DNA from 2 places in the Pseudomonas sp. EL_65y_Pfl2_R95 genome. Region 1 is predicted to be linked to the other one. Evidence: predicted binding sites of a transcription regulator. Region 1 holds the regulator's gene; the other holds the start of a gene.
What was found. The regulator sigma-54, encoded in region 1, starts transcription at its own class of promoters, with help from an activator protein. The targets are predictions, from matches to a motif close to ANTGGCATNNANNTTGCTNT.
Positions count from the first base shown of each region.

Region 2: nirB (nitrite reductase large subunit NirB) is a predicted target of sigma-54. The motif match lies at 1,631-1,650, and genes of this name have one in related genera.

Region 1 covers NZ_CAXAOV010000001.1:1,148,519-1,152,285, forward strand. Annotated here, with positions in the region: gene lptC (LPS export ABC transporter periplasmic protein LptC) at 1-93, shown strand, start outside; gene lptA (lipopolysaccharide transport periplasmic protein LptA) at 80-616, shown strand; gene lptB (LPS export ABC transporter ATP-binding protein) at 620-1,345, shown strand; gene AACY09_RS05475 (RNA polymerase factor sigma-54) at 1,482-3,002, shown strand; gene hpf (ribosome hibernation-promoting factor, HPF/YfiA family) at 3,180-3,488, shown strand; gene ptsN (PTS IIA-like nitrogen regulatory protein PtsN) at 3,504-3,767, shown strand, end outside.
Region 2 covers NZ_CAXAOV010000001.1:91,711-95,477, forward strand. Annotated here, with positions in the region: gene nirB (nitrite reductase large subunit NirB) at 1-1,426, opposite strand, end outside; gene AACY09_RS00425 (bifunctional protein-serine/threonine kinase/phosphatase) at 1,769-3,496, opposite strand; gene AACY09_RS00430 (formate/nitrite transporter family protein) at 3,548-3,767, opposite strand, start outside.

The DNA.
Region 1 (3,767 bases):
GGGGTGACCACGGCGCAAGGAATGAAAGCGTATTTAAATGACAGCCGGATGCTCCTGCTGTCCAACGTAAGAGGCCAGCATGAGGTTCGTTAAAACCCTCCCCCTTCTACTCAGCCTGGGTGCATCGCTAGGAAGCGTTCATGCCTGGGCTTTGCCAACTGATCGCGATCAACCGATTCGCGTACAGGCCGACAGTGCAGAACTCGACGATAAACAAGGCGTTGCTGTTTACCGTGGCGATGTAGTAATCACTCAAGGCACCATGAAAATCACCGGTGACACCGTCACTATTACGCAGAATGCCAAGGGCGAAGTTGATGTTTTCACCTCCGTCGGGCGCCCTGCGTACTATGAACAAAAGCCTGCAGTCGACAAAGAGATCGTCAAAGCCTACGGCCTGACCATTCAGTACTTTTCCGCCAACGAGCGCATCGTGCTGATTGACCAGGCCAAGGTCATCCAAGAGGGCAATACCTTCGAAGGCGAGAAAATTGTCTATGATACCCAGCGCCAAATCGTCAATGCTGGCCGCGCAAATGGCACCAAAGTGACCACGCCGCGCCCGCGCATCGACATGGTGATTCAGCCGAAGAACAAACCCACCCAAGGGCAGTAATTAATGGCTACATTGAAAGCCCAACACTTGGCGAAAAGCTATAAAAGCCGCCAGGTTGTCCGTGACGTTAGCCTGAGCATAGACAGCGGCCAAATCGTCGGCCTGCTCGGCCCTAACGGCGCAGGTAAAACCACCTGCTTCTACATGATTGTGGGCTTAGTCCAGGCTGACCAGGGTCGCATCCTGATTGACGACCTCGATGTCAGCCATCAGCCGATGCACGGCCGCGCGCGCGCGGGCATTGGCTACCTGCCTCAAGAGGCTTCGATTTTCCGTAAGCTCAGTGTTGCCGATAACATCATGGCCATTCTTGAGACCCGCAAAGAACTCGATCGGGCTGGCCGTGAGGCTGAATTGGAGAACCTGCTTGAGGAATTCCATATTCACCACATTCGTGACAACCTGGGAATGAGCTTGTCCGGTGGCGAGCGGCGCCGTGTTGAAATTGCCCGCGCCCTGGCCACTGCACCGAAATTTATTTTGCTCGACGAGCCTTTTGCGGGTGTTGATCCGATTTCGGTTGGCGACATCAAGCAAATCATCCATCACTTGAAAGCCAAGGGTATTGGCGTGTTGATCACCGACCACAATGTGCGCGAAACGCTGGATATTTGCGAAACCGCTTATATCGTCAGCGATGGCCAACTCATTGCAGAAGGTGATTCAGAGGCAATTCTGGCCAACCAGACGGTAAAAGAAGTCTACTTGGGTCATGAATTCCGCCTTTAACCTGGATTTTTTCACCCGATAAGCGGCAACAGCTAGGCAAAGCACTGCAATTCAGGCATATAATTTGCTTCCTTGAGGCGCCTCCTTCGGCGCCCTGTAGTGGATTGCGCAGAGACGCCGGTAAATAAGGTCTGCAATGAAACCATCGCTAGTCCTGAAGATGGGCCAGCAGCTGACGATGACTCCTCAGCTGCAACAAGCCATTCGCTTACTCCAACTGTCGACCTTGGATCTTCAACAAGAAATCCAGGAGGCGCTGGAGTCAAACCCAATGCTCGAACGCCAGGAAGATGGCGAAGACTTCGATAATTCGGATCCTATGGCCGACGGCGCAGAAACCGCAACTGTCGAGCAGCCCAAGCAACAAGACACCTACGAAGAAAGCAGCAACCACCAAGATGCGCCACAAACCGTGGACAATCTGGAAGAAGGTGAGTGGAACGAACGCATTCCCAATGAGCTGCCCATTGATACCGCGTGGGAGGATGTCTACCAGACCAGCGCCAGCAGCTTGCCAAGCAGCAACAGTGACGATGACGAGTGGGACTTCACCACGCGCACCTCAACCGGTGAAAGCCTGCAGAGCCACATGCTCTGGCAGCTCAATCTGTCGCCAATGTCCGACAAGGACCGTTTGATTGCAGTCACCCTGATCGACTGCATCAACCCACAAGGCTACCTCGAAGAAACCCTGGAAGAGATTCTGGAAGCCTTTGATCCTGAACTGGACATCGAGCTCGACGAGATTGAAGCCGTCCTGCACCGCATTCAGCAGTTCGAGCCTTCGGGCATCGCCGCACGAGACCTGCGCGAATGCCTGACCCTGCAACTGCGCCAGCTACCCGCCAAGACCCCTTGGCTAGTTGAAGCACAGCGCCTCGCCAATGATTATCTGGACTTGCTTGGCAATCGTGACTACAGCCAACTGATGCGCCGCATGAAGCTCAAGGAAGACGACCTGCGCCAGGTCATCGAGCTGATCCAAAGCCTTAACCCGCGTCCGGGTTCGCAGATTGAGTCCAGCGAGCCGGAGTATGTGGTGCCCGACGTGATTGTGCGCAAACACAATGAGCGCTGGCTGGTAGAGCTTAACCAGGAAGCCATGCCCCGCCTGCGGGTCAACGCTCAATATGCAGGCTTTGTCCGCCGTGCGGACTCCAGCGCTGACAACACCTTTATGCGCAATCAGTTGCAAGAAGCTCGCTGGTTTATCAAAAGCCTGCAAAGCCGCAACGAGACCCTGATGAAAGTCGCTACTCAGATCGTTGAGCATCAGCGCGGGTTCCTCGACTACGGTGACGAAGCGATGAAGCCTCTGGTACTGCACGACATTGCCGAAGCAGTCGGCATGCACGAGTCCACCATCTCGCGGGTTACCACGCAGAAATTCATGCACACCCCGCGTGGCATTTACGAGTTGAAATACTTCTTCTCCAGCCACGTAAGCACCTCCGAAGGCGGAGAATGCTCGTCTACAGCGATCCGCGCGATTATCAAGAAACTGGTTGCAGCGGAAAATGCAAAAAAGCCGTTGAGTGACAGCAAGATCGCTGGTTTACTGGAGGCACAAGGCATTCAAGTAGCTCGCCGCACAGTTGCTAAATACCGTGAGTCCCTCGGTATCGCGCCTTCAAGTGAACGCAAGCGATTGATGTAGCAGTTGATGAACAGGAAAATCGTCTCAACCAATACCGAACTGCCCCGCGCTTGGATAAAGTAGCCATACTGCTATTACCCAGCGTGGGAAATGTTTACTGAGGATTTTTCGCGCCACAGTGTTCCGGCGGCAGGCAAACAGCCTGTCTCTTACACACGGCAACAAGGAGAATGCGGTATGCAAGTCAACATCAGTGGACATCAGCTAGATGTGACCGACGCCCTGCGTGACTACATCGACGAAAAATTCAGTCGACTAGAACGCCACTTCGACAAGATTACGAATGTGCAAGTTATTATGGAGGTCGAGAAGCTCAAACAGAAAATCGAAGCCACCTTACACATTGCAGGCGGCGAAATTGTCGCTAATGCCGAACACGATGATATGTACGCAGCAATCGATTTACTGACCGACAAACTCGACAGACAACTTATCAAGCACAAGGAAAAGCAGCTCGACCGTCAACAGGGTGCAATGGCCCGTTGATATCGCCCAACTCCTATGATCCGACTTGAAAATATCCTGACCCCCGGCCGTTCCTTGGTGAACGTGCCGGGCGGCAGCAAAAAACGTGTTCTCGAACAGATTGCCAACCTGGTTGCGCGCGAATTGCCCGACCTCGATGGACAAGACATTTTCGAAAGCCTGATTGCCCGCGAGAAACTCGGGTCCACCGGTTTTGGCAATGGTATTGCCATTCCGCACTGCCGTCTGCCTGCTTGCAACGCGCCGATCAGTGCGTTACTCAGGCTCGACTCCGCTGTA
Region 2 (3,767 bases), 1.1 Mb from region 1:
CGAATACCTGTTTGAGCAGGGCCGCACAGCCCCCGCAGCCTGTTGCTGCTTTGGTGCAGGCCTTGAGCCCAGCAAGGTCACCACAACCGCCGTCAATGGCAGTGCAAATCGCACCTTTGCTGACGTTATGGCAGGAGCAAATGGTTGCCGTGTCCGGCAATGCATCCGCACCCAAGGCCGGTGCGCCCTCGCCTTGCGGCAGGATCAAGCAGGATGGGTCTATTGGCAGCTTTATACCGTTTTGCACGTACTGCAGCAGGCTGTCGTAGTAGCTGTTGTCACCCACAAGTACCGCGCCAATGGCATGTTTGCCGTCTGGCGAGACGACTAAACGGCGATAGCTGGCGGTGGCCTCATCGATAAAACGGTAACTGCGTGAACCGGGTGTGGCGCCATGGGCATCACCAATAGAGCCAACATCGACGCCGAGCAACTTCAGCTTGGTCGACATATCGGCGCCCATAAATGGCTCACTGTCTTCGCCACATAATTGCGTGGCAACCGCGCGGGCCATTTGATAACCCGGAGCAACCAAACCATAGACGCCCCCGTTCCATGCCGCGCACTCACCGATCGCAAAGATATCCGGATCATTGGTTCGGCATTGGCTATCGATTGCAATCCCACCGCGCGGGCCCAGCGTCAATTCGCACTGTTTGGCCAATACATCCTGTGGGCGAATACCGGCAGAAAACACGATCAGATCGGTTTCAAGAAACTCATCGCCCGCAAAATTCATGCGGTAGCGGTATTCGGTGCCAGCGCTGATCGATTGAGTCGCGCGGGACAAATGCACGCTGACGCCCAGTGCTTCGATCTGGGCCTTGAGCGCCAAACCGCCGTGATCATCCAATTGTACCGGCATCAACCGTGGGGCGAACTCCACCACATGGGCTTCCAACCCCAAGGATTTAAGTGCATTGGCGGCCTCCAGGCCCAGCAGGCCGCCACCGACGACGACACCGCGCCGGGCACCCTTTGCAGCAGCCTGAATGGTGTCGAGATCGGCCAGGGTGCGATAAACCAGGCGCGAATTGCCTTCAGCGCCTTCAATTGGCGGTACAAATGGATAAGAGCCCGTCGCAAGCACCAACTTATCGAAGGAGAAACAGCCGTCTGCGGTGATTACTTCGCGGCGCTCACGGTCGATCTCCAGCACGGGTACGCCCAAATGCAGGGTCACGCCAGGCTGCTGATACAGTTCAACGCTGCTCAGGGCCAATGACTCGGCATCACGGCCAGTAAAGTACTCGGACAGGTGCACGCGGTCATAGGCGCGCAGCGGCTCTTCGCTGAATACGTGAATGCTGTATTGGGCTAACGCACCGCGCTCAATCAATTGCTCGACGCAATGATGACCGACCATACCGTTGCCGATAACAATCAGGGTTTGCAGATGATTCAAGGTTGCGTCAGTGGAGTTCATAGTTCACCCATCCAAGCCATGCACATTTTCAAAGCAAAAAAAACGCCTGAAACCTTTCGGTCTCAGGCGCCTTTGCCTGTTCATTGCCGCTAAACAACCGGCCGCAATGCCTCGTTTAGCCTTTGATGCCCAACTGCATTGCAGATGTTTCGATCGCCATTGATCGATTGGGCCGCTCTCAACGTGTGAGAGCACTACCCAGTATTAGCAAAGGCTATGCCATTTACCCAGAAGCGCCGTACCAGAGGCTTCACTACCAAAACAAAAGGATTAATTAGGCGCTGCTTTAGAACGCCATTGGTGCAGTTGCAGGTGCTGTGCACCAGTCTGATGCCGGATAACTCAATAGCCGCGGCTGAGCAACCAGACGACCAGCACCAGAAGCAGCGCCGACAAACTCTTCCAGAACAGCAAGGGGTTTCGCTCCAACAAGGGTGCGCGGTGCTTGCTAAGGATCTCCTTGCTCGGTTGGCGCAATTCAAAAATGAACTCCGAAAGCGCGCTGTAGCGCCTGAGTGGATCAGGCTGCAGCGCTTTGCGCAGAACATCGTCCAGCCATGCAGGCAACTCTCGTTCATTATTGCGTAACGGCTGGTAAACCAGACGATTCTGCGCTGCGCGGCTTTTGCACTTGGCCACTTCGGCACCATAAGGCAGCCGCCCACTGAGCATTTGATAAACGATAACCGCCAGTGAGAATTGGTCAGAGCGCGGTGAACCACTCTCGCCCAAAAAGTACTCCGGTGCGGTGTATTGCGCAGTGCCCAGCAGTTGATTGCGCTCAATCGGCGAAGCCGTATCCATCAGACCTGCAACTTGCACCGATCCAAAGTCGATCAGCTTCAAGCTGCCACAGGCATCGATCATGATGTTATCGGGGCGTAAATCCTGATGAAGCATTTCCATACGATGAAATGCCTGCAGGCCTTTGCCAATTTGCTCAGCTATATCTCGGACCTTCTCCAGTTCAGATTGGGGGTGATCAAGCAGCCATTGGCGCAGCGTTTGCCCTTCGACAAATTCACTGACGCTATACAGGTAGTTACGCTTGCGTGTCTGCGTGGGCGCTTTAAGTACATGGGGGCTGTCGATCCGCCGCGCCACCCACTCCTCGCTGAGCAGACGTTCTAAATGTGCCTGGTCACTGTGCAAATCCACCGATGGCGCTTTGATCACCACTTGGGCATGACTGCTCAGATCTTCAGCCAAATAAATGTGGCTACGACTACTGGCGTACAACTCACGAATGATCCGATAGCCATCGAACTCTGCTCGGGCATCAAGTACCGGCGTAAACGGCAGCTCAGTCAATTGCTGCTGCAGTTCACTTGCACCTTGCTGCGGCACACTGTCGATCCGCACAATCTGCACGGTTAAGTTGTCATTGCTGCCCTGCTCAAAAGCATGCTCGACAATTGCACGTGCGGCCTCATCCAAATCGTGATCCTGAGCGTCAATCAGCTCGACCATACGTGTAGCACTGGCAAATTCATAAACACCGTCAGTGGCAAATACAAAGCGGTCACCCTGCTCCACGGTAAAACGGCGGTAATCAAGCTCAAGGTGAGTACCAATGCCCAGCGCCCGGCTCAAATAGCTCTTGTCCTGAGAAACCCAGAGCCGGTGATCCTCGGTCAACTGCTCCAGGCTGGAATTGCGCAGGCGGTAAATACGCGTGTCGCCGGCATGAAAGATATGTGCGGTGGTGGATTTGATCACCATGGCGCTCAGGGTGCACACATAACCACGGTCGAGGTCATAACGGTATTGGCTTTGCCGTGTTTGCGCGTATAGCCAGGAGTTGGTCGCCATCAGCACCCGCTGTGCAGATTTCTTTACCGACCATGCATCGGAGGTGCAGAAATAATCACCGAGAAAGCTGGCAACCGCAGACTCGCTGGCGATATGACTGACAGCACTACTGCTGATGCCATCTGCCAGCGCGATAGCAATGCCTTTGGCCGATAATTGCGGTTCCTGAGGAATGCAGATGCCGTGAAAGTCCTGATTGGCAGCTTTGCGCCCCTTATCAGAATATTGCCCCACTGAGACACTGAGCTGATTTGCCATGCGGCTCCCACTACGGCCTGCCAATGCTGCAGGCAAGCCGCTCTAGCACTATTAGCTGAAGGTGCGCTTGGGAGCAGTCTTCACGTGAGTGGTGTACAGCGTCAGTCCAGTAAATGCCATGCCGCCAACCAGATTTCCCAGTGCGGTAGGAATTTCGTTCCACAGCATGTAATCCATCACCGAAAAGTTTCCACCCATAATCATGGCTGAAGGAAACAAGAACATGTTCACAACTGAGTGTTCGAAACCCATGTAGAAGAACAACATGATC